DNA from 2 places in the Paenarthrobacter sp. NEAU-H11 genome. Region 1 is predicted to be linked to the other one. Evidence: predicted binding sites of a transcription regulator. Region 1 holds the regulator's gene; the other holds the start of a gene.

Region 1 (11,004 bases):
CAAAGGTCATGATCGCCCAGGGCATGGGCGGGGACATCATCTACATCTCCTCCAAGAACTCCGTGTTCGCCGGCCCGAACAACATCGCCTACTCCGCCACCAAGGCCGACCAGGCCCACCAGGTCCGCCTCCTCGCCGCGGAACTGGGCGAGCACGGCATCCGCGTCAACGGCATCAACCCCGACGGCGTGGTCCGCGGCTCCGGGATCTTCGCCGGCGGCTGGGGCGCCAAACGCGCCGCCGTTTACGGCGTGGACGAGACGGAACTGGGCAAGTACTACGCCCAGCGCACCCTGCTCAAACGCGAAGTCCTCCCCGAACACGTCGCCAACGCCGCCGCCGTCCTCACCGGCAGCGAACTGTCCCACACCACCGGCCTGCACATCCCCGTGGACGCCGGAGTGGCCGCAGCCTTCCTCCGATGAACACGCCTGTGTTTGCCGCCGTCGATATTGGCGCTTCCTCCGGCCGGGTCATCCTGGGCCGGATCGCAGGAAGCGGCGTGGAGCTGGAGGTGGTCCACCGTTTCTCCAACGGCGTGGTGGAGATCGACGGCGGCCTCCGCTGGGACTTCGACGCCCTCTTCGCGGAGGTGCTGAAGGGCCTGACGGCCGCGGCCACGGTTGCCGCCGTGCAGGGCGAGCGGATCCTCAGCATCGGCATCGACACCTGGGCTGTGGACTACGGCCTGGTCAACGCCGCGGGCGAGCTGACGGCTCCGCCGTTCAGCTACCGCGACGACCGCAGCCGCGCCGCCGTCGAACCCGTGCACCGGAAACTGGACCCCGCCCGCCTCTACGCCACCACCGGGCTGCAGTTCCTGCAGTTCAACACGATCTACCAGCTGGCCAGCGAACCGGACCTGGACGGGCTGCAGGCCCTGCTGATCCCGGACCTCATCGCGTTCCTGCTCACCGGGCAGCGGCGGACCGAGGCCACCAACGCCTCCACCACCGGCCTGTTCGATGCCGTGGCGGGGGAGTGGGCCACCGAGTTCTTCACCGCCCTGGGCCTGCGGAAGGACCTGTTCCCGCCGCTGATCCAGCCCGGTGAAGCGATAGGCACCCTGCTGCCGGAGATCGCCGCCCGGTCGGGACTGCCGCGGGATACAAAGGTGGTGGCGGTCGGCTCGCACGACACCGCATCCGCCGTCGCCGCAGTCCCCGCCAAAGCGGAAGACGGCGAGGAAAACTTCGCGTACATCTCCTCGGGAACCTGGTCCCTGGTGGGGCTGGAACTGAAACACCCCGTCCTCACCGAAGCCAGCCGCGCGGCGAACTTCACCAACGAACGGGGCGTGGACGGCACCATCCGGTACCTCCGGAACATGGGCGGGCTCTGGCTGCTCAGCGAATGCCAGCGGACCTGGGCACAGGAAGGGGTCCGTCCCGAACTGACGGCGCTGCTCACCGCGGCGGCCGCGCTGCCGGCCGGCGGGCCGCAGATCAACCCGGACGACCCCTACTTCATCGCCCCGGACCACATGCCCGAACGCATCCGGGGTGCCGTTCGCCGCACCGGAGAGGTGCTGCCCAACGATCCAGCAGCCATCACACGGTGCATCATGGACAGCCTCGCGGCCGGCTACGCCCGCACCATCCGCGACGCCGAACGCGTCGCCGACCGGACCGTCGACGTGGTGCACATCGTGGGCGGCGGTTCCCAGAACAGGCTGCTGTGCCAGCTCACGGCAGACGCCACGGGCAGGAAAGTGGTGGCAGGACCCGTGGAAGCCACCGCACTGGGCAATGTGCTGGTGCAGGCACGGGCGGCCGGTGCCGTCTGCGGCGGGCTGGCTGAGCTCCGCGCCCTGGTGGTGCAGGGCCATGACCTGCAGGCGTTCGCGCCGGAACTCTCGCGGCTGTAGCCTGACCGCACTGCGACACGTCAACACAGGACAGGATTCGATAACCATGCCGCTCTTCGATCTCCCGCTCGCCCAGCTCCGTACCTACACCTCGGACGTGACGCCGCCGGAGGACCTGCGCGAATTCTGGGACGCAACCATCGCGGAAGCACGGGAGTTCCCCCTGGACCCCGGCTTTGAACCCGTGGAGAACTACCTTTCCGTCATCGACACCTTCGACGTGACCTTTGCCGGCTACGGCGGCGCTCCGGTCAAGGGGTGGCTGCACCTCCCTGCGCACCGGGAACCCGATGCGGCGCTGCCCGTGGTGGTCCAGTACGTCGGATATTCCGGCGGCCGCGGGCTGGTCAACCAGGACACCCGGTGGGCGCAGGCCGGATACGCGCACTTCATCATGGACACCCGGGGCCAGGGCTACGGCGGCACCCTGGGGGAGACGCCGGACCCGCACCCTTCCGCCGGGGACGTGGCCCACGCCGGCCTTATGACCCGCGGCATCGCCAACCGGGACGGTTATTACTACCGCCGGGTCTACGTGGACGCCTTCCGGGCCGTGGAAGCTGCCCGGTCCCACCCCGCCGTCGACCCGTCCCGCGTGGTGCTGGCCGGCGTCAGCCAGGGCGGCGGCATCGTTGTGGCCGTCGCCGGGCTGGTGGCCGGAAGGCTCGACGGCGTCATCGCCGCCCTGCCCGACGTCCCCTTCCTGCAGGACTTCCCCCGCGCCATCGACATCACCCCGCGCGGGCCGTACCCGGAGATAGCGCAGTTCCTGGCCCGGCACCGGGACCGGTACGACGCCGCCCTCGCGGTGCTGCGCTATTTCGACGGCGTCAACCTGGCACGCTGGGCAACCGCGCCGGCGCTGTATTCGGCGGCGCAGATGGATGACATCTGCCCGCCCTCGACTGTTTTTGCCAGTTTCAACGCGTACGGATGCGGGACGCCCGGCGTTCCGGCCACCGGTGCTGCGAAAGAGATCGAGGTGTACAGGTTCAACAACCACGAGGGCGGCCAGGAGCACCACTGGATCAGGCAGCTGCTTTTCCTGCGGAAGCTGCTGGGGTAGGCCGCCCGTCCCGCGATGCGGCGTAACACTTTGCGGGGGGCAACAGGTTGCGGTTATGGTTCAAGGCATGACAAACCGTTGGTATGCGTATTTTTCGTTGGCTCTGGAGGGGCCCGCGTCTAACTGACACGCATCCAACTTTCCTTCAGAGCCAACAGGGCAGAGATTATTCTCTGCCCTTCGCCGTTTCTCCGGCGGGTTCTGATCCGGGCCCGCTTCCCATCTGGAACAGGACCCGAACATGAGCACCGCAACAGCAGAAGCATCCGCCACAGCCCAGACCGCCGCCGGCGCCGAAGCCGCAAAATCGACGTCCAACCTTCGTGTCAGCGAATTCACCGCGCTGCCCACGCCCCAGGAAGTCATCGCGGAACTGCCGCTGGACGCACGGGCGGCGGACGTCGTCGAACGCGGACGCGACGAAGTCCGCGCCATCATGGACGGTGTGGACGACCGCCTGCTGGTGATCGTGGGACCCTGCTCCATCCATGATCCGAAGGCGGGACTGGAGTACGCGCGGCGGCTGGTCAGCCAGGCCGAGAAGCACCGGGAAGACCTGCTCATCGTCATGCGGACCTACTTCGAGAAGCCCCGCACCACGGTGGGCTGGAAGGGCCTGATCAACGACCCGCGGCTGGACGGCAGCCACGACATGGTCACCGGCCTGCGGACCGCGCGGCGCTTCCTGCAGCAGGTCACCGCGCTGGGGCTGCCCACGGCCACGGAATTCCTCGAGCCGATCAGCCCGCAGTACATGGCGGATTTGATTTCCTGGGGCGCCATCGGGGCCCGCACCACCGAAAGCCAGATCCACCGGCAGCTTGCCTCGGGCCTGTCCATGCCCATCGGCTTCAAGAACGGGACCGACGGCGATCTCCAGGTAGCCATCGACGCCTGCGGCGCGGCGGCGGCCGCCCAGGCCTTCCTCGGCATTGATGGCGACGGCCGGGCCGCGCTGGTGTCCACCGCCGGAAACCCGGACGCCCATGTCATCCTCCGCGGCGGGCGCAAGGGACCGAACTACTCTGCCGCCGACGTGGAGGCTGCCTCGGCAAAGCTGGCGGGCAAGCAGCTGAACCCCCGCCTCATCGTCGACGCCAGCCACGCCAACAGCGGCAAGAGCCACCACCGCCAGGCCGAAGTGGCCATGGAGATCGGCGCCCAGCTGGAAGACGGCGGCACTTCGGCCCAGGCGATTGCCGGTGTCATGCTGGAAAGCTTCCTGGTGGGCGGCGCACAGAACCTCGATGTTGCCGGGCACGCCGCGGGACGACCGGAGCTGGTGTACGGGCAGAGCGTCACGGACGCCTGCATGGAGTGGGATGTTTCGGTCTCTGTCCTGGACCAGCTGGCCGCCTCCGCCCGCAAGCGGAGGGAGTCGGCTCTCACTAAATAGGGGATGAAATAGGGGACCGTACTACTTTCACTTCTGCCACAGGAACATCTAGAGTATCTAGATAGGTGGTTGGTGGATGGCTCAGCATCGGAACACCGCATTGGCATGAACATGGGGTCACTGTTGTCCATCCGTCAGCAAAGGAATATGGGAAATGTCGCCAGAACAGAACTTCTCAAACGCGAAGTTCCTCACCGTGGCTGAAGTCGCCCAGGTTATGCGGGTCTCCAAGATGACCGTGTACCGGCTGGTCCACTCCGGCGAAATGCCGGCAGTGCGCTTCGGACGCTCCTACCGCGTCCCGGAGCAGGCGGTGGAGCAGTACCTCAAAGGTGCTGTGGTGGACGGCCACACCGAGACCGCCTGACAAGCTTGTCCATAGCCGCCTCCCGGAAGCGGTACCCTGTTAAGGAACGTTTTACGTCATTGTAAGAATCTGTCAGTTGTTCAGTTCGTAGCTCTGTCCACGAACCTTTTCCATCAGACAGGTACTGCATCTAGTTTGTGAGGAACTTTCGTGGGTTCAGTTATTAAGAAGCGTCGCAAGCGTATGGCCAAGAAGAAGCACCGCAAGTTGCTTCGCAAGACCCGTCACCAGCGCCGCAACAAGAAGTAGCAATACTTCGAACTGCGTGGAAATGCCCGCCGCCTTCCGAGGTGGCGGGCATTTCTGTTGGCGCTGCCTAGACGCGGGGGCCCCGGATGCGGGCGAACCCCTTCCAGAGACCGTAGACGGCGCCGCAGGCCGTTGCCGCTTTGAGCCCGAGCGTGGCTGCGCGGCGGCCTGCGCGGAAGTCGTAGACGGGCCAGTTGTTGTCCCGGGCGTGCCGGCGCAGGCGGGCGTCCGGGTTAATGGCCACGGGGTGGCCCACCAGGGTCAGCAGGGGGATGTCGTTGTAGGAGTCGCTGTAGGCCCAGCAGCGCATCAGGTCCAGCTCTTCGGCGTCGGCAATGGCCCGGACGGCAACGGCCTTGGCGGAGCCGTGCAGGATGTCCCCCACCAGCCGGCCCGTGTACATGCCGTCATGTATTTCGCCCACCGTTCCCAGGGCTCCGGTCAGTCCCAGCCGGGTGGAAATCACGGTGGCCACTTCGATGGGTGTGGCGGTCACCAGCCACACCCGGCGGCCAACCCGCAGGTGCTGCTCCGCCAAGGCCTTGGCGCCGGGCCAGATCCTCGAGGCGATCATCTCGTCGTAGACCTCTTCGCCCAAGGCCTTTACGTCGTCGACCGTGATCCCCGCGGCGAGGGTCAGGGCGGAGTCGCGCACCGCATGGACGTCGTCGATGTTCTCGCCGCGGGCCACGAACTTGAACTGCTTCCAGGCAAAGCCGGCAGCCTGGGTCATGGTGAAGGCGCCGCGCTGGTGCATCTTCCGTGCAACGTGGAAGAGGCTGGCGCCGCGCATCAGGGTGTTGTCCACATCGAAGAACGCCGCCTCGCCGGGCTGCGGCGCAGCAACCGGCTTGGTGACTACGGCGACGTATTTCTCGACGGGCATGCAGTTGAGTCTAGTCAATCCACTCTTCATTCCACTGCGGTGTCACGCCGGACGTCGCCGCGCCCGGGCAACGGGGATACCGTTAAGGCATGGCCTCACCGCGCGTCCTCCTCATCACCAAAGCAGACTGCCACCTTTGCGAAGACGCGCGCGACGCCGTCGGGCGGGTTACCGCGTCGCTGGGACTTGAGTGGGACGAGGAGTTGGTGGACCACCAGCCGGAACTCCGTGAACGCTATGCGGAAGAAATCCCCGTGGTGCTGGTGGACGGGGTGCAGCGCGATTTCTGGAAGATCGACGAAGCCCGCCTTGAACGCGTGCTCCGGCAGGCAATGGCGCAGTAGGGAGCAGCACCTTGTGATGATGCGGACATCGGCGTCACCTGCTTTGTTGGCAATGCTGATGGGGCTCTAGAGTGGTGTCACAACGCAATGCGAGGGAGGAGCTGGTGGCTTCGCTGGATTCAACTCCCCAGGCTGTCCCGGACCTGCCGGGAGCCACGGGCACGGCGGGTAAACAGATTCCGCCCGCTGCGGTGGCACGGCTGACCCTCTACCTGCGCGCCCTCAACACCCTGCTCTCCGAGGGGGTGGAGCGGGTCTCCTCAGAATCCCTCGCCGAGGCCTCGGGCGTCAGCTCCGCAACCCTGCGCAAAGACCTCTCCCACGTTGGTTCGTATGGAACCCGCGGTGTGGGCTACGAGGTGCAGTACTTGAGCCGGCACATCGCGGCCGCCCTGGGACTTACGCACGACTGGAAAGTGGCGATCGTGGGGGCCGGCAACCTGGGCAAGGCCCTGGCCCGGTACGGCGGCTTTGAATCCCGCGGCTTCGACGTAGTTGCCATTTTTGACGCGGACCAGATGGTGGTGGGCAACGAAGTGGGCTGGCTGCGGGTCAGCGACGTGGCCGACCTGGAAGCGGTGTTGCACCGGACCGGGGCCAACATGGTGGTGCTGGCACTGCCGGCCGCCGTGGCCCAGGATGTTTGCGACCGCGTGGTGGCGGCCGGCGTCCGCAGCGTCCTGAGTTTCGCCCCCGTGATGCTCCAGGTGCCGGAGGGGGTCAACCTCCGCAAGGTGGACATGGCAACGGAGCTGCAGATCCTGGCCTACCACGCACAGCGGGCGCAGGCCCCGGGCCAGACCGCCTAGGTTCCTTCGCGGTTCCGGCTGCTTTTTCGGGACCCACGCCCGCAGGGTGGTTGGTGCCTGGACTACCGGCCGTACGGGTTGCCCATGTTGCCGCCGTACGGATTGGCGAACGGCTGCTGCCGCCGGAAATACGGAGCGGCACCAGGCAGGTAGAGCAGCACAATGGCCGCGATCCCCAACAACGTGCCGATGGTCGCGAAACTGGGAGGGCCGAAGAGGCCCAGGACGGAAAGTGCCGCGAAGACGGTGCCCAGGATGCGTGCCCAGTTCTTGCCCTTGCGGACAAAGAATGCCACCAACAGGTACAGCGCCAGGCCGATGATGGTGAAAACCACCAGGGTGCCGGCGATGACACCCTTCATATCCTCGTACGTGACTCCGGCGCCGGTGCCCTGGACCTGGCTGTCGAAGACATCGCGGAACCGGGGATCATCCAGCGTGGTGAGGCCGGCAAGCGCGGAGGCAACGAAGATGGCGGCAGAGGCGATCAGCAACCAGAACGAAATGTTGACCAGCTGGGGAACGCCCGTGCTTCCGGACGGCTGCGGCTGCTCCGACGGGTATTGCGCGTAGGGTGACTGCCCGTACGGCTGCTGCCCGTAGCCCGGAGCCGCCGGCGGGTTCTGGCCGTACTGCGGCGCGTTTTGCCCGTACTGGGGTGCGCCGGACTGCTGGCCGTACTGCGGGGCGTTCTGCCCGTACTGGGGCGCGCCGGACTGCTGGCCGTACTGCGGGGCGCTCTGCCCGTACTGGGGTGCGTTCTGGCCGTACTGCGGGGCGCCGGACTGGGGTGCGTTCTGGCCGTAGCGGGGACCCTGCGTGCCAGGCTCGGAGCCGGACTCGGGATCGTTTGGAACGGGAGGCGGGACAGGGGGAGTACTCATGGGCGTTCCTTTTGCATGTCGGGTTCCAGGTAGGCTGCCGGGAATGGTCCTGTGCCCTACCCCCAGCATGGCTTAAGTCCACCGTACTCCGGGGCGGGCGGCTTGTGGGTCATTCGGAAGAGGTATTCCCGCGCCGTCCTGCTGCGGCAAAGAAGGCCTGCGAACGGGGCAGCCAGAGAAGGACAGTGGCGGCCAGGCTGATGAGGAAGGCAGCCCAGTTGCCAGCCTGGCCCACGCCCATGGCCCCGTTGGCGACGGCCAGGACCAGGGTGATGCCGGTGAGTGCCGTCAGGCCCAGCCGTGCCCGGTGCTTCCCCTCTTTCATGGCGAGGGCGAACACGATCTGGGCCGCCCCCACGCTGGCCGCCAGCAGCATGAGCAGCAGCACCTGGGTTGCGGCTCCCGGCGCAGCAGCGAAGAGCACCAGGGAGGCCAGCATGCCGAGGAGTCCCCCCAGCAGGCCCAGGATGCCGCCCAAGAACCAGATCCAGAACGAAACCTTGAGTTCGGTGGGAAGGGCCGCCACCGCGAAGATCCGGGCGAAACCGGTCCGGGGCGCGCTGGGAGAGTTGCTCATGGCCCTCACTGTAAACCCCTCCGGCGAGGGGGAGTGGAGTCGGGAGTTAAAAGGAGGCACCCCGGCACCGGACTGAGGACGTCCAGTGCCGGGGTGCCGGCGGGAAAGGCGATTACGCTGCGGGAGCGATGAAAGCCAGTTCCAGGTTGATGGCCACCTTGTCGCTCACCAGGACGCCGCCGGTCTCCAGGACAGCGTTCCAGGTCAGGCCGAAGTCCTTGCGGCTGATGGTGGTCTCAGCGGAAACGCCGGCGCGGGTGTTGCCGAACGGGTCCACGGCCACGCCGTTGAACTCGGTGTCCAGCGTGACGGGGCGGGTGACGCCCTTGATGGTCAGGTCCCCGGTCAGCTCGTAGCTGTTGCCCTTGGCCACCAGGCCGTTGGAGACGAAGGAGATCTCGGGGAACTTCTCCACGTCGAAGAAGTCCTCGCCCTTGACGTGGCCGTCGCGGTTGGCATCGCCGGAATCGAAGCTGGCCGTGTTGATGGTGGCGTTGATCTTCGCGCCGGCCACATCCTCAGGGAGGTCCAGGGTTGCTGCGGCTTCCTTGAACTGGCCGCGGACCTTGCTGATGCCCGCGTGGCGGACGGTGAAGCCGATCTCGCTGTGGGAGTTGTCCAGGGTCCAGGTGCCGGTGGTGACGTCTGCGGGAAGTGCCATGATTTTGCTCCTTGTGTGTGCCGTGAGGGTTCTGCTATTGAAGCTTCATCTGTTGAAGTATCAACTAACTGCTGCATCCAGTATAAACATGCATTTGCATGTTTCATTCCCATCTTCGGAACATTTCTTCAAAAACTTCAGTTCTACTCTGTGTAGAAGATTTCGGATCGCACGCCATCTTTGAGAAACTGGTAAACATGCCCCAAGCCACTGTCCATTTGCTCCGCCACGGCGAGGTCCACAACCCTGACGGCGTTCTGTACGGAAGGCTGCCCGAATTCCACCTCTCCGAGCTGGGGCAGGAGATGGCGCGCATGCTCGCCGAGCACTTCCGCCGCCGCGCCGCAGCAGGTGCCCGCATCACCTACCTGGCAGCGTCGCCGCTGGACCGTGCGCAGGAAACTGCACGGCCGACGTCGGACGCCCTGCACCTGGAAATCCACACGGACGAGCGGATCATCGAGGCGGAGAACTACTTCGAGGGCATGAAGGTCACCAAGGCGGAGCTTCGCCGGCCCAAGCACTGGCCCAGGCTGGTCAACCCGCTGCGGCCTTCGTGGGGCGAGCCCTACAGGAACCAGGCCTCCCGGGTGATGGAAGCGGTGCAGGATGCACGGCTGCGCGCCATCGAACTGGCAGCCGGGGACTTCGGAACGGACGGGCCTGAAGCGATCATGGTCAGCCACCAGCTCCCCATCTGGGCCACCCGGCTGAGCGCCGAGGGCAGGCCCCTGTGGCACGACCCCCGGAAGCGTGAATGCACGCTGACATCCATCACGTCGCTGGTGTTCGACGACGGCGGCGCGCTCCTGCGCGTGCAGTACAGCGAACCGGCGGCATCCCTACTTCCGGGTGCGGCAAGCACCCCTGGAGCCTAGTAGTGACCGACAGTAATGAAAGGAACGGGCTGCCCCCTGCGCCCGTCACCTCCCGCCGCAGCCTGCTTGCTGCCGGCGGCCTCGCCCTGGCCGCCCTGGCCCTGGGGCTGTCCGGCTGTGCGCAGGAGGACGCCCTGGCGCAGCAGGCCAAAGCGGGGGACAACAAGAACTATGTGGCCGGGGACGGGTCCGTCACGGAGTTCGCCGCCGGAGACCGCAAGTCCGCCATCCAGGTCAACGGCACCCTGTTCAACGGCACCGCGGTTGCGCCCGCCGACTTCCAGGGCAAAGTGACAGTCCTGAACTTCTGGTTCGCGGCCTGCGCCCCCTGCCGGGTGGAAGCGCCCATCCTGGAAGAGCTCCACCAGGAATTCAAGGACCAGGGCGTGCAGTTCTTCGGCGTCAACCTCCGGGACGAGAAAGCCACGGCAGAGGCGTTCGAGAAGAACTTCAACCTGACCTACCCGAGCTTCGACGACAAGGACGGCGGCGTCCTCCTGGCCGTCTCCGGGCTGGTTCCGCCCGGCGCGGTTCCCACCACCCTGGTGCTGGACAAGCAGGGCCGCGTGGCCTCCCGTGTCCTGGGCGAAGTCCAAAAGGGCACCCTGAAGGCCCTCATCGCTGCCGCCGTGGCAGAGTAGCGGCGGCCCGGACCGTGAACAGCCCCTTCGCCGAAGCCATCCTGAACGGCTCGCTCCTCCTTGCCATTCCCGTGGCACTGCTGGCCGGACTGGTTTCCTTCCTCTCGCCCTGCGTCCTGCCCCTGGTTCCCGGGTACCTGGGTTACGTCACCGGGCTGAGCGGCGTGGACCTGGAAAAGCAGAAGCGCGGCCGGATGCTGCTGGGCATTGGACTGTTCGTGCTCGGCTTCTCCGTGATCTTCGTCCTGCTGGGCGGTGCCTTCGGCCAGCTGGGAACCCTCATCACTGGCACGCAGAACGCCTGGATCACCCAACTCCTGGGCATCCTGGTGATCGTCATGGGCGTGGTGTTCATGGGCGGCTTCAGCTGGCTGCAGCG
Region 2 (11,004 bases), on a different contig from region 1:
ATGTGCCACTGGAGCGCGGCCTCGTGCGGATGGTCGGGCATCAGTCCGTGCACGGTCCGGCCCGTCAGGGTCTCCGCCACCTGGCCCATGAGGTTCGCAAACATTTCGTTGCCCGAGCCGGACAGCAGCAGCGAGTGGAACTGGATGTCCAGCTCAAGGAAGCGGGGCACGTCACCCTTGCGGCCGGCGTCGAGCATTGCACGGGCGACGTCCACCAGCTCCAGCCGCAGCGGCGCCGGCGCGTTCTGGGCGGCCAGCTCGGCCGCGGCCGGCTCCACGGCGGACCGCAGCTCAGCAAGTGACCGAAGCTGCGCACCGCGGGCATCACTGGCCAGGCGCCACCGGATGACCTGGGGATCGAAGGGATTCCAGCGGCTCGGGGGCAATACCCGGATGCCCACCCGCTTGGTGGTCTCCACCAGGCCGAGGGACTGCAGCACGCGGACGGCCTCGCGGATCACCGACCTGGACACCCCGAGTTCATCCTCAAGGTTTTCGGCGAGCATGATATGGCCGGCAGGCAGCTCCCCTGAGACAATTCGGGTGCCAAGATTCTCAATGGCACGGTGGTGCAGGCTGCTGGTCATGCAGCTAAGCCTAGTGTGAACGGGTTGGCCGGAAGGCGGCCGGCCGGGACCGCAGCGACACAAACGCTTCCACAAGGTGGGCGTTACTTTCCTGTTACCTCCCGAATATATATGCTTTATTAAGACCCTTGGTCTGCAATCGTGCTTCCGACGCAACGGGAGCCCTGCACATCCGCGCAACGTACGAATTGGAGTTTTGATGTCTGCACACATCGGTGTCACCGGCCTCGCGGTGATGGGCGCCAACCTCGCCCGCAACCTCGCCAGGAACGGCTTCACGGTTGCCCTGCACAACCGTTCCGTCGAGAAGACCGACGCCCTGCTGGAAAGGTACGGCTCGGAAGGCGACTTTGTCCGGACGGAAACCCTGCAGGAACTGGTCGATTCCCTGGAGAAGCCGCGCCGCGTGCTGATCATGGTCAAGGCCGGCAAGCCTGTTGACTCAGTCATCGAACAGCTGGAGCCGCTCCTGGAACCGGGCGACATCATCATCGACGCCGGTAACTCCCACTACGAGGACACCCGCCGCCGCGAAGCTGCCCTTGCCAAGAAGGACCTGCACTTCGTGGGCGTCGGTGTCTCGGGCGGCGAAGAGGGCGCGCTCAACGGCCCCTCCATCATGCCCGGCGGTTCCAAGGAGTCCTACAAGGCCCTGGGCCCGCTGCTGGAAAAGATCTCCGCCAAGGTGGACGGCGAACCGTGCTGCGCCTGGGTGGGAACCGACGGCGCCGGCCACTTCGTCAAGATGGTCCACAACGGCATCGAATACGCCGACATGCAGGTCATCGGCGAAGCCTTCGACCTCCTGCGTTCCGGTGCCGGCATTGAGCCTGCCGAGCAGGCCAGGATCTTTGCGGACTGGAACAAGGGCGAGCTTTCCTCCTTCCTGATCGAGATCTCCGCCGAGGTTTTGGGTCACGTGGACGCCAAGACCGGCAAGCCGTTCGTCGACGTCGTGGTGGACGCGGCCGGCCAGAAGGGTACCGGCCGATGGACCGTCATCTCCGCACTGGAGCTCGGCTCCCCGGTTTCCGGCATCGCCGAATCCGTCTTCGCACGCGCCCTGTCCTCCCAGACGGAGCAGCGCAAGCTGGGCCAGGAGCTGCTGGCCGGCAACGAGGCATCCGTGGAGATCCCGGAGACGTTCGTCGAGGACGTCCGCCAGGCACTGTACGCGTCCAAGCTTGTTTCCTACGCCCAGGGCCTGGACATGCTGACGTCGGCAGCGAAGGAGTACGGCTGGGACCTCAAGCTGGACGAGATCGCCTCCCTGTGGCGGGCCGGCTGCATCATCCGCGCCGAGCTGCTCAAGGACATCACCAAGGCCTACGCAGCGGACGAGAAGCCGGCCAACCTCCTGTTCGCTCCGGCGTTCACGCAGGCCATCGCCGAGGCACTGCCGGCATGGCGCCGGGTCGTCGCTACCGCCGTCCAGCTGGGGATCCCCGTTCCGGTGTTCTCCTCCTCGCTGGCCTACTACGACGGCCTGCGCCGCAAGCGCGTTGCTGCCGCCCTGATCCAGGGCCAGCGAGACCTGTTCGGCGCCCACACCTATGGCCGCGTCGACTCCGAGGGCACTTTCCACACCCTCTGGGGCGAGGACAAGTCCGAGATCGAAGCCGTGGACACGCACTAGCCTCCACTATCGGTTAAAGCCAAAGGCCGGCAGTTCCTGAAGTTTCAGGAACTGCCGGCCTTTGGCTTTTGCTTGGCGCTGGTGACACGGCCAGGGTTGGCGGCTTCTGTTGTCAGATCCGGTATTCGATGTCGTACTCTGCCGGGTCCACCGCAGGCTTGGTTTCACGCTGGGCATCCCGGTGGCGCCACTTCGCGGGGACGCCGGTGACAATCGATTCCGGCGGCGCGTCCTTGACCACCACCGCGTTGGCGCCCACGGCGCTGTCCCGGCCAATGGTGATTGGCCCCAGGATCTTGGCGCCGGCACCAATGGTTACCCGGTCACCGATGGTGGGGTGGCGTTTGATCCGGGCCAGGGAGCGGCCGCCCAAGGTGACTCCGTGATAGATCATCACATCCTCGCCGATCTCGGCAGTCTCTCCGATCACCACGCCCATCCCATGGTCGATGAAGAAGCGGCGGCCGATGGTGGCACCCGGATGGATCTCAATTCCGGTGAGGAACCGGCCCAGCTGCGAGATCAACCGGGCAGGGAAACGCAACCCCGGGTTCTGCCACAGCCAGTGCGTCAGCCGGTGGATCCAGATGGCATGCAGGCCGGAGTATGCGAAAAAGTTCTCAAAAGAACCCCGAGCCGCCGGGTCATGGGACCGGGCGGCGTCGAGGTCTTCCTTTAGTCTTGCGAAAAAGCCCACAAAGTTCTTTCTACAGGAAACGGGCGAACAGCGGCTGGATCAGCCGCGGATGTCGTCATAGAGGACGGTGGAGATGTAACGCTCACCGAAGTCACAGACAACAGCCACGATCAGCTTCCCCGCGTTTTCGGGACGCTTGGCCAGTTCCAGGGCACCCCAGACAATGGCGCCGGAGGAGATGCCGCCCAGGATGCCTTCCTTGACGCCGAGCTCGCGGGCCACCCGGACGGAATCCTCAAGCGTGGCGTCCAGGACCTCGTCATAGACGTTGGTGTCCAGGATTTCAGGCACGAAGTTGGCGCCGATGCCCTGGATCTTGTGCGGGCCGGGTGCGCCGCCATTGAGGATGGCGGAGTCCTTGGGCTCGATCGCGACGATCTGGACGCCGGGCTTGCGCTCCTTGAGGACCTGGCCGACGCCGGTGACGGTTCCGCCGGTGCCTACGCCCGCGACGAAGATGTCCACTGCGCCGTCGGTGTCCGCCCAGATTTCCTCCGCCGTGGTGGTGCGGTGGATTTCGGGATTGGCTTCGTTGGCAAACTGCTGTGCCCAGATGGAGTTCTCGGTGTTGGCCACGATTTCCTGGGCCTTCTCCACCGCGCCGCGCATTCCCTCGGAACCCGGAGTCAGGACGATCTCGGCGCCAAAGGCGCGCAGCATGACGCGGCGTTCCGTGGACATGGTCTCCGGCATGGTGAGGATGACCTTGTAGCCGCGGGCAGCACCCACCATTGCCAGGGCGATGCCGGTGTTTCCGGACGTGCCTTCAACAATGGTTCCGCCGGGCTTCAGTGCACCGGACTTCTCGGCGGCATCGACAATGGCAACACCGATACGGTCTTTGACGCTGTTGGCCGGGTTGTAGAACTCAAGCTTGACGGCGACGGTGGCATCCAGGCCCTCGCTGAGCCGGTTGAGCTTGACCAGCGGGGTCCCGCCGACCAGCTGTGTCACATCGTCATAGATCCGTGCCATGTACATACGCCTATCTCTGAGGGGTGAATACTGAGGTCAGCCTAACGAGGCCGCGTAAGCGTGGCTAAGCGTTAAGCCATGCAGAGTAATATTTCCTGGCCTTGGCGAGCTTGGGGTTGATGATCACCTGGCAGTACCCCTGTTCGGGATGCTTGGCGTAATAGTTCTGGTGGAACTCCTCCGCGACATGGAAGCGGGGCAACCGGCTGACCTCCGTGACAATCGGATGGGCCCACAGTGCCTGGTTCCGGTCGATCGCTTCCTCAAAGAGGATCTTCTCTTCGGTGGTCTCATAGAACATCGACGAACGGTACTGGGTGCCGACGTCGTAGCCCTGGCGGTTCAGCGTGGTGGGATCGTGCAGGGCGAAGAACATGTCCAGGATGACCTCCGCCGGGATGGTCTCCTCGTCGAACGTCACGGCAACAACCTCGGCATGGCCGGTGGTGCCGTTGCAGACCGAGTAGTAGTCCGGTTGCGGATCGTGGCCCCCGGTATAGCCGGACACCACCGAGCTGACGCCCTTGGTCTTCTGGTAAACGGCGTCGAGGCACCAGAAGCAGCCTCCGCCTAAAACAAAAGTTTTCATGACCTCTTCAATGGTTGGGGGCGCGGGAAGATTCCCGGGCCGTCCAGGGGCGGCGGCTGTAAACGTGCGGTCCGGACGGCCCGATGGGGTAAAACTAAGACTATGGAACCTGCGGACACCGACGTTACCGGCCCGGACAACATCGACGGCGGCACTGGCAACGGCGGCGCACCCTCCGGCGGGCTTGGGGCAGCGGAGTCCGCGGAGGCGCCCACCCTGGGTGAACTGCTCCTGGCCGTGGAAGAGCTGTGGCCCGAATCCCTGGCAGAGAACTGGGACGAAGTGGGACTGGTGGCAGGCCATCCCTCCGCGCCCGTCACCAAGGTGATGTTCGCCGTCGACCCAACCCTGGAAGTCATTGAGGAGGCGGTGGAGTGGGGCGCGGAACTCCTGATCACACACCATCCCCTCCTCCTGAAGGGCGTCACCAGCGTCGCCGCCACCACCCCCAAAGGCCGGGCAGTGCACCGGTTGATCGAGTCCGGCACCGCTTTGCTGACCGTCCACACCAACGGTGATTCCGCCGTCGGCGGCGTATCCGACGTCCTCGCCGACGCGCTCGGCCTCCAGGACGCCGCCCCGCTCACGGTGGCCGCAAACGGCCTCCCGGAAGAGGGCATCGGGCGGGTGGGGGACCTGGCGGAGGCCATGACCCTCGGCGACTTTGCGGCCCGCGTGTTCGGGATCCTCCCGTCCGTTGCCGGGGGAGTGCGGGTTTCCGGCGACAAGGACGGCCTGGTCCGGCGCATCGCCGTCTGCGGTGGTGCCGGGGACTCCCTCTTCAATGAGGTCAGAGCCAGCAACGCGGACGTCTATGTCACCGCTGACCTGCGTCACCACCCGGCGTCGGAAGCCCGGGAGGCCGCCCTGAACGGCCGGCCCTACCTGGTGGATGTGTCCCATTTCGCCAGCGAGTGGCTGTGGCTGCCTGCCGCTGCGGCTGCGCTGGGCAATGTCCTCGCCGACCAGGGCCATGACGTTGAAATCCGGGTCAGCACTACCAACAGCGACCCCTGGGACTTCATCCTGACCCCGGGCTAGGCCTTGAGGTGGCGACGCAGCGAGGCGGGGGAGCAGGCCACGCGCTAGAGTCTAGGAAGCGCCGATCAGGTGCCCGGCCCCGGCCGGTAGGGATCAAGCGGAGGTAAATGTGGCGAAGGCAGCACCGGCGGAACAGTTGAAGTTGCTTGAGCTGCAGGGGCTGGACGCCAAGCTTAAGTCGCTCGCCAACCGCCGCCGCTCCCTGGAAAACGATCCCCGCATCAAGGACCTTGAGGCGGCCCTGTCTGTGGCCAATGGCGAGCTTGGTGCGGCGAAGGTGGCTGTCCATGACGCCGAGGCCGAACTGAAGCGGGCCGAGGCGGACGTGGAACAGGTCGCCTCGCGGATCCAGCGGGACGAGGCGCGGCTGAACAGCGGCACCGGGTTGTCCAAGGACCTGGTGGCCCTCCAGAAGGACATCGCCTCGCTCAACAAGCGTCGCTCGGACCTTGAGGACATCGAACTCGAGGTAATGGAGCGGCTGGACTCCCTTCGGGCCAGGCAGGCGGCGCAGCAGGGGATTGTGGACGATATCCAGGGATCCTTCGGCACCATCCGCGCCGAGCTGGATGCGGAACTGGCTGAGGTGGAGGCGGAAGCGAGCGGGCTCCGCACCCGGCGCGCCGAATTCGGTGCGGGGCTCGACGCCGGCCTGCTCGCCGTCTACGAAAAAACGCTCGCCAAGCGGGGCGTCGGTGCCGCCCGGCTGTTCCACGGCACATCCGAAGCGTCAGGCATGAAGCTGAGCCCCGGCGACCTGGCCGAGATCAAGGCAGCCGCCGCTGACGACATCGTCTTCTGCCCGGACTCGGGCGCCATCCTGGTCCGCTCGGAGGAGTGGGCCTGACCCAACTAAGTAGCGCTAAGTGTCGTTTTGGCGGCTCATAACGACACTTAGCGCTACCTAGTTGGGGGAGGGGCGGGGGAATCAGCCCGGCAGGATGATGTTTAGCGCGTGGGGTTTCCTCGCTGACCCGTCCACGAGCTCTGCCTGCCACACTTCCCGGGCGGCCTTTGCAAGGTCCGACGGCGTCGCTGGAGCCTTGCCCCGCCGGGCCAGCAGGTGCCGTGCCAGTTCGCCGCGGGTGTGCTTGGCGAAATGGCTCACCACTTTCCGCACGCCCTGCACTTCGGTGAACACGTTGACCGTAACGGTCTGCGCCGGCGGCGGCGCCCACGCTGCGGCGTAGGTGCTGGACCGGCAGTCAACCAGCAGCTGCCCCTCGGTGAGCGGCGCCAGCGCACTGGACAGGTGCGGCTTCCAGAACGAGGCGAGGCGGCCGACGTCGGGCAGCGCCGTCCCCATTGACAGCCGGTAGGCGGGCACGCTGTCCCCGAAGCGGATGGCGCCCCAGAGGGCGGAGATCACCAGCACCGATTCGTCTGCCTTGCGCCGCTGCACAGGGGTGAGCGTCTTGTAGCCCAGAGCGTCGTACAGCACGCCGGAGTAGATCTGGTGGGCGGGAGCCGCGGGTTCAGCGTGGAGCCGGGTGTTGCGGTCGACGTCGTCCTTCAGCGAGGCCCCGACCCCCAGCAACGCGAGGGCGTCCTCGTGCGCGCTCACCGCCCCCAGTGCGTCGAGCACCTTGGCGCGGCAGGAGTTCAGGTCCGGGAAGCTCAGGGAAGGCCAGTCGACGGCGGAACCACGGATCGCGGGCGTCTTGCCTTCGGAAGGGGGGAGCAGAATCAGCACCGTCCGATCCTACCGGCGCAGGGAATGCGGCACCGCGCCGGTAGACTGGACCTGGATGGGTTGACCAGGCGGCCGCGCGTCACGCAAGTGGCTCGAGGAACGTCCGGGCTCCACAGGGCAGGGTGGTGGGTAACGCCCACTCGGGGTAACCCGCAGGCCAGTGCCACAGAGAACAGACCGCCTGGGTCGCGCCGGTTTGAAAGCGGCACGAACCAGGTAAGGGTGAAACGGTGGTGTAAGAGACCACCAGCTTCCCGGGTGACCGGGAAGGCTAGGTAAACCCCACCCGGAGCAAGGCCAGACAGGACACGTTTGAGGGCTGCCCGCCCGAGTGTCCGGGTAGGCCGCTGGAGGGCGCCGGCAACGGCGCTCGTAGATGGATGGCCGCTACTCCCGCACCGGCAACGTGGCGGGAGCACAGAACCCGGCGTATCGGTCAACCCATCCACCCATTCCGGTTTGACCTTGAGAGTTGTGTTGGGGATCCTGAACCGTGCCCGCAAATATTGACCCGCCCTCCGGCTATGGAGCCGCCCAACCGCAGGGTTCCGCCCGCGGACGGCAGGCTGTTGCCCTGGCCGGGTTCCTTGCGCTCTCCGCTGCAGCCTGGGCTTTGGCGTCGGTCCCCATCATCCTGAATTCCGGCGGCTGGTTCGCGGGGTCGGTCAAGGCTCCCTGGATGCCGCCGGGCTGGATGTTCAGGAGCATGTGGATGCTGCTCTACGCGGGGGTGGCGGTTGCCGCCTGGCTCGTCTGGCGGAAAGGGGAGCTGAGGGGAGGCGCCCTGGCCGGGTACCTTGTCCAGTTGGTACTCAACGCCGCGTGGCCGCTGGCCTTCTTCGGGCTCTTTCCGGTATTTGGAGCCGCTGCACTCTGGGCTGCTTTCCTGGTGATTGCCGGGCTGGCGGCGTCCCTCGCCTTCCTCGTTGTGCGGTTCGGTCCGGTGAGCCCGGCTGCCGGCCTCCTGATGCTGCCCTATTTTTCGTGGGTTGTGTTTTCGGCCAGCCTCAATCTCTATTCGGCCATCCACAACTGATGCCCCGGACGCAAGGCCGTTCCCTGTGAGTGATTTCACGTGGTTCCGGCCGGTTCAGGGGGGGCCGGCCAACTTAGAATGGAGACCGGACGCAGGAGTTCTTCCGCCGGGGTTGCGTTCGCAGCCGGCGGTTTTTCTTTGCACGCGATCCAGGCGCCTGGGGGCCGACCCCTGCAGGCGCGGGTGCCCCTGCACAACATGTGGTGGCCGACATCCGTGTACGAGGACGTACACGGCTGAACCGAGGAAGGTATTTCTGTGAGCCAGACGTCAGATTCTTGTCTTGATACGTGGATGGGCCGGGAGGCCCTCGCCGAGGCCATGATTCCGGTGATCGGCCGGCTGTACCGCGAAAACAACGTGGTCACCAGCATCCATGGCCGGAGTTTGATCAACAAGTCCACCATGAACATCCTCAAGGCGCACCGTTTTGCACGCCGGATGAGCAAGGACGAGCTGCTCCTGGAGGAGACCGCGCCGCTGCTGAACACCCTGGCCGGCCTGGAGCTCGGTGCTGCTGCGATCGACATCGCACGGTTGAACCAGAAGTTCAAAGAAGAGGGCAGCGGCGCCACGCTGGAAGAATTCCTCCGCGCGGAACTTGCCGACGTTGTGGGCAAGCGCGGCGGCGACGACCGCACCAGCACCGACGTGGTGCTTTACGGCTTTGGCCGGATCGGCCGGCTTCTGGCCCGCCTCCTCATCGAAAAGGCAGGCGGCGGCCATGGCCTCCGCCTGCGCGCCATCGTGGTCCGCAAGGGCGCTGACAACGATCTTTCCAAGCGTGCCAGCCTCCTGCGCCGCGACTCCGTCCACGGGTCCTTCGAAGGGACCATCAGGATCGACGAGGAAGCCAACACCATCACGGCCAACGGCGTGCAGGTACAGGTCATCTACTCGGACAACCCTGCCACCATCGACTACACCGCCTTCGGCATCAACAATGCCCTGGTGGTGGACAACACCGGCCGCTGGCGCGACCGGGAAGGGCTGTCCCAGCACCTGCAGAGCAAGGGCGTGGCACGGGTTCTCCTGACCGCGCCGGGCAAGGGCGACCTGAAGAACATCGTCCACGGCATCAACCACCGCACCATCGAGGACACTGACCAGATCGTGTCCGCCGCGTCCTGCACCACCAACGCCATCACGCCGGTGCTGAAGGCCGTCAACGACAAGTTCGGCGTCGTGCACGGCCATGTGGAGACAGTGCACTCCTTCACCAACGACCAGAACCTGATCGACAACTTCCACAAGGGTGACCGACGCGGCCGCTCCGCCGCGCTGAACATGGTCATCACGGAGACCGGTGCCGCCAAGGCCGTGGCCAAGGCACTGCCTGAGCTGCTCGGGAAGCTCACAGGCAGCTCCATCCGGGTCCCCACCCCTGACGTCTCCCTGGCGATCCTGAACCTCCGCCTGGAGAACGGGACCACCAAGGACGAGATCAACAACTACCTCCGCGAGATGTCCCTGCACTCGGACCTGCGGAAGCAGATCGACTACATCGACTCACCCGAAGTTGTCTCCACTGACTTCGTCGGTTCCCGCCGCGCGGGCATCGTGGACGGCCTGGCCACTGTGTCCACAGACAAAAACGTCGTCCTCTACGTCTGGTACGACAACGAGTTCGGCTACAGCTGCCAGGTGGTCCGCGTGATGGAGGAAATGGCAGGGGTCAACCCGCCGTCCTTCCCCGCAAAGGAATCCGCCGCGGCCCTCGCAGCGATCGCCGTTTAGGCCGCGGCCGCCGGTCCCGCGAGTTCCCGGCTGATTCTGCTGGAATCAGCCGGGAAACGGGACCACACTGGTGGCATGGACAAAAATTCGACACTTCAGCACGAAACAACCCTTGAGCACGCCCTCGACGTCGCCAAAGCCAACCACAAGGAGGCCGTCCGGCTGCTTGAGGGCGCCCGCGCCGCCTACAAGACGGGCGACGTCGGCGAGGATCGGGTGCGCCAGCTGGAAGGACTGCTGGCCATCGCCGAGGAGGACCTCCGGAGGGTGATGCGCGAGCAGTAACCCCCGCGCGGACACTTCCACCAGCGCCGCCACTTGCCCTCCACACTGTGGAAAACAACGGGGCGACCCGGGAGGCGGCCTAGGCTCTTCTGGTGCATGATGTCCGAGAAGGGGCCGGGTCCCCATGACTGTGAGCTGGTCCGCCTACCGGCGAGCCCGCCGTCGCTCGCGGCAGGCGTGGGGCATCCTGGCAGTGGCCGCCGTCGGTGCGCTGGCGGCACTGTCCTGGTTCTTTACTGCCGGCCAGTTTGCCTTGGCGGAGCCCGCGGCCTCCGGCCCCACCGAAGCCCCAGTGTTCGACCCTGCCTGGATGAAGCCCGTTGTGCCGGTGCACCCCGTGCCCTCCGGTACTGCCGTCACCGCGCTGGAACGGCTTCCCGTCAAGGGCCGGGCCGCGAAGGACAAGTACGACCGCGAAGCGTTCGGCCAGGCGTGGCTGGACGTGGACCGGAACGGGTGCGACACCCGCAACGACATGCTCAGGCGTGACCTTACCGCCGTGGTGTTCATGGAAGGTTCCACGTGCCGGGTGGCAGGGGGCTCCTTCCGCGAGCCCTATACCGGGCAGCCCTTGGACTTCCGGCGGGGCTCCGACAGCAGCCGGGCAGTCCAAATAGACCACGTCGTGGCCTTGGGTGACGCGTGGCAGAAGGGTGCCCAGGGATTGACAGCCAAGCAGCGCCAGAGCCTGGCCAACGATCCGCTGAACCTGATCGCGGCGGACGGCC

Evidence for each region. Region 1 encodes Rex, which represses fermentation and respiration genes when NADH is low (regulators of the CRP and FNR family bind a similar motif). Its sites were predicted from a motif close to CTTGTGAANNNNTTCACAAG; they were not measured.
Region 2: ACQ3DC_RS12380 (glyceraldehyde-3-phosphate dehydrogenase) is a predicted target of Rex. The motif match lies at 8,277-8,296, and genes of this name have one in related genera.

Annotation. Positions count from the first base shown of each region.
Region 1 is NZ_JBNZGA010000002.1:345,577-356,580, reverse strand. Features, by position in the region: gene ACQ3DC_RS04245 (bifunctional aldolase/short-chain dehydrogenase) at 1-425, shown strand, start outside; gene ACQ3DC_RS04240 (rhamnulokinase) at 422-1,867, shown strand; gene ACQ3DC_RS04235 (acetylxylan esterase) at 1,914-2,933, shown strand; gene ACQ3DC_RS04230 (3-deoxy-7-phosphoheptulonate synthase) at 3,175-4,329, shown strand; gene ACQ3DC_RS04225 (helix-turn-helix domain-containing protein) at 4,484-4,696, shown strand; gene ACQ3DC_RS04220 (30S ribosomal protein bS22) at 4,847-4,945, shown strand; gene ACQ3DC_RS04215 (HAD family hydrolase) at 5,013-5,831, opposite strand; gene ACQ3DC_RS04210 (glutaredoxin family protein) at 5,921-6,175, shown strand; gene ACQ3DC_RS04205 (redox-sensing transcriptional repressor Rex) at 6,280-6,984, shown strand; gene ACQ3DC_RS04200 (hypothetical protein) at 7,047-7,868, opposite strand; gene ACQ3DC_RS04195 (hypothetical protein) at 7,978-8,445, opposite strand; gene ACQ3DC_RS04190 (YceI family protein) at 8,558-9,106, opposite strand; gene ACQ3DC_RS04185 (histidine phosphatase family protein) at 9,304-9,984, shown strand; gene ACQ3DC_RS04180 (TlpA family protein disulfide reductase) at 9,987-10,625, shown strand; gene ACQ3DC_RS04175 (cytochrome c biogenesis CcdA family protein) at 10,640-11,004, shown strand, end outside.
Region 2 is NZ_JBNZGA010000008.1:193,614-204,617, reverse strand. Features, by position in the region: gene ACQ3DC_RS12430 (FadR/GntR family transcriptional regulator) at 1-587, opposite strand, end outside; gene gndA (NADP-dependent phosphogluconate dehydrogenase) at 787-2,223, shown strand; gene epsC (serine O-acetyltransferase EpsC) at 2,336-2,920, opposite strand; gene cysK (cysteine synthase A) at 2,960-3,895, opposite strand; gene msrA (peptide-methionine (S)-S-oxide reductase MsrA) at 3,960-4,484, opposite strand; gene ACQ3DC_RS12405 (Nif3-like dinuclear metal center hexameric protein) at 4,587-5,525, shown strand; gene ACQ3DC_RS12400 (zinc ribbon domain-containing protein) at 5,635-6,372, shown strand; gene ACQ3DC_RS12395 (YaaA family protein) at 6,454-7,218, opposite strand; RNA gene rnpB (RNase P RNA component class A) at 7,275-7,666, shown strand; gene ACQ3DC_RS12385 (TspO/MBR family protein) at 7,712-8,254, shown strand; gene ACQ3DC_RS12380 (glyceraldehyde-3-phosphate dehydrogenase) at 8,513-9,991, shown strand; gene ACQ3DC_RS12375 (hypothetical protein) at 10,067-10,276, shown strand; gene ACQ3DC_RS12370 (HNH endonuclease family protein) at 10,401-11,004, shown strand, end outside.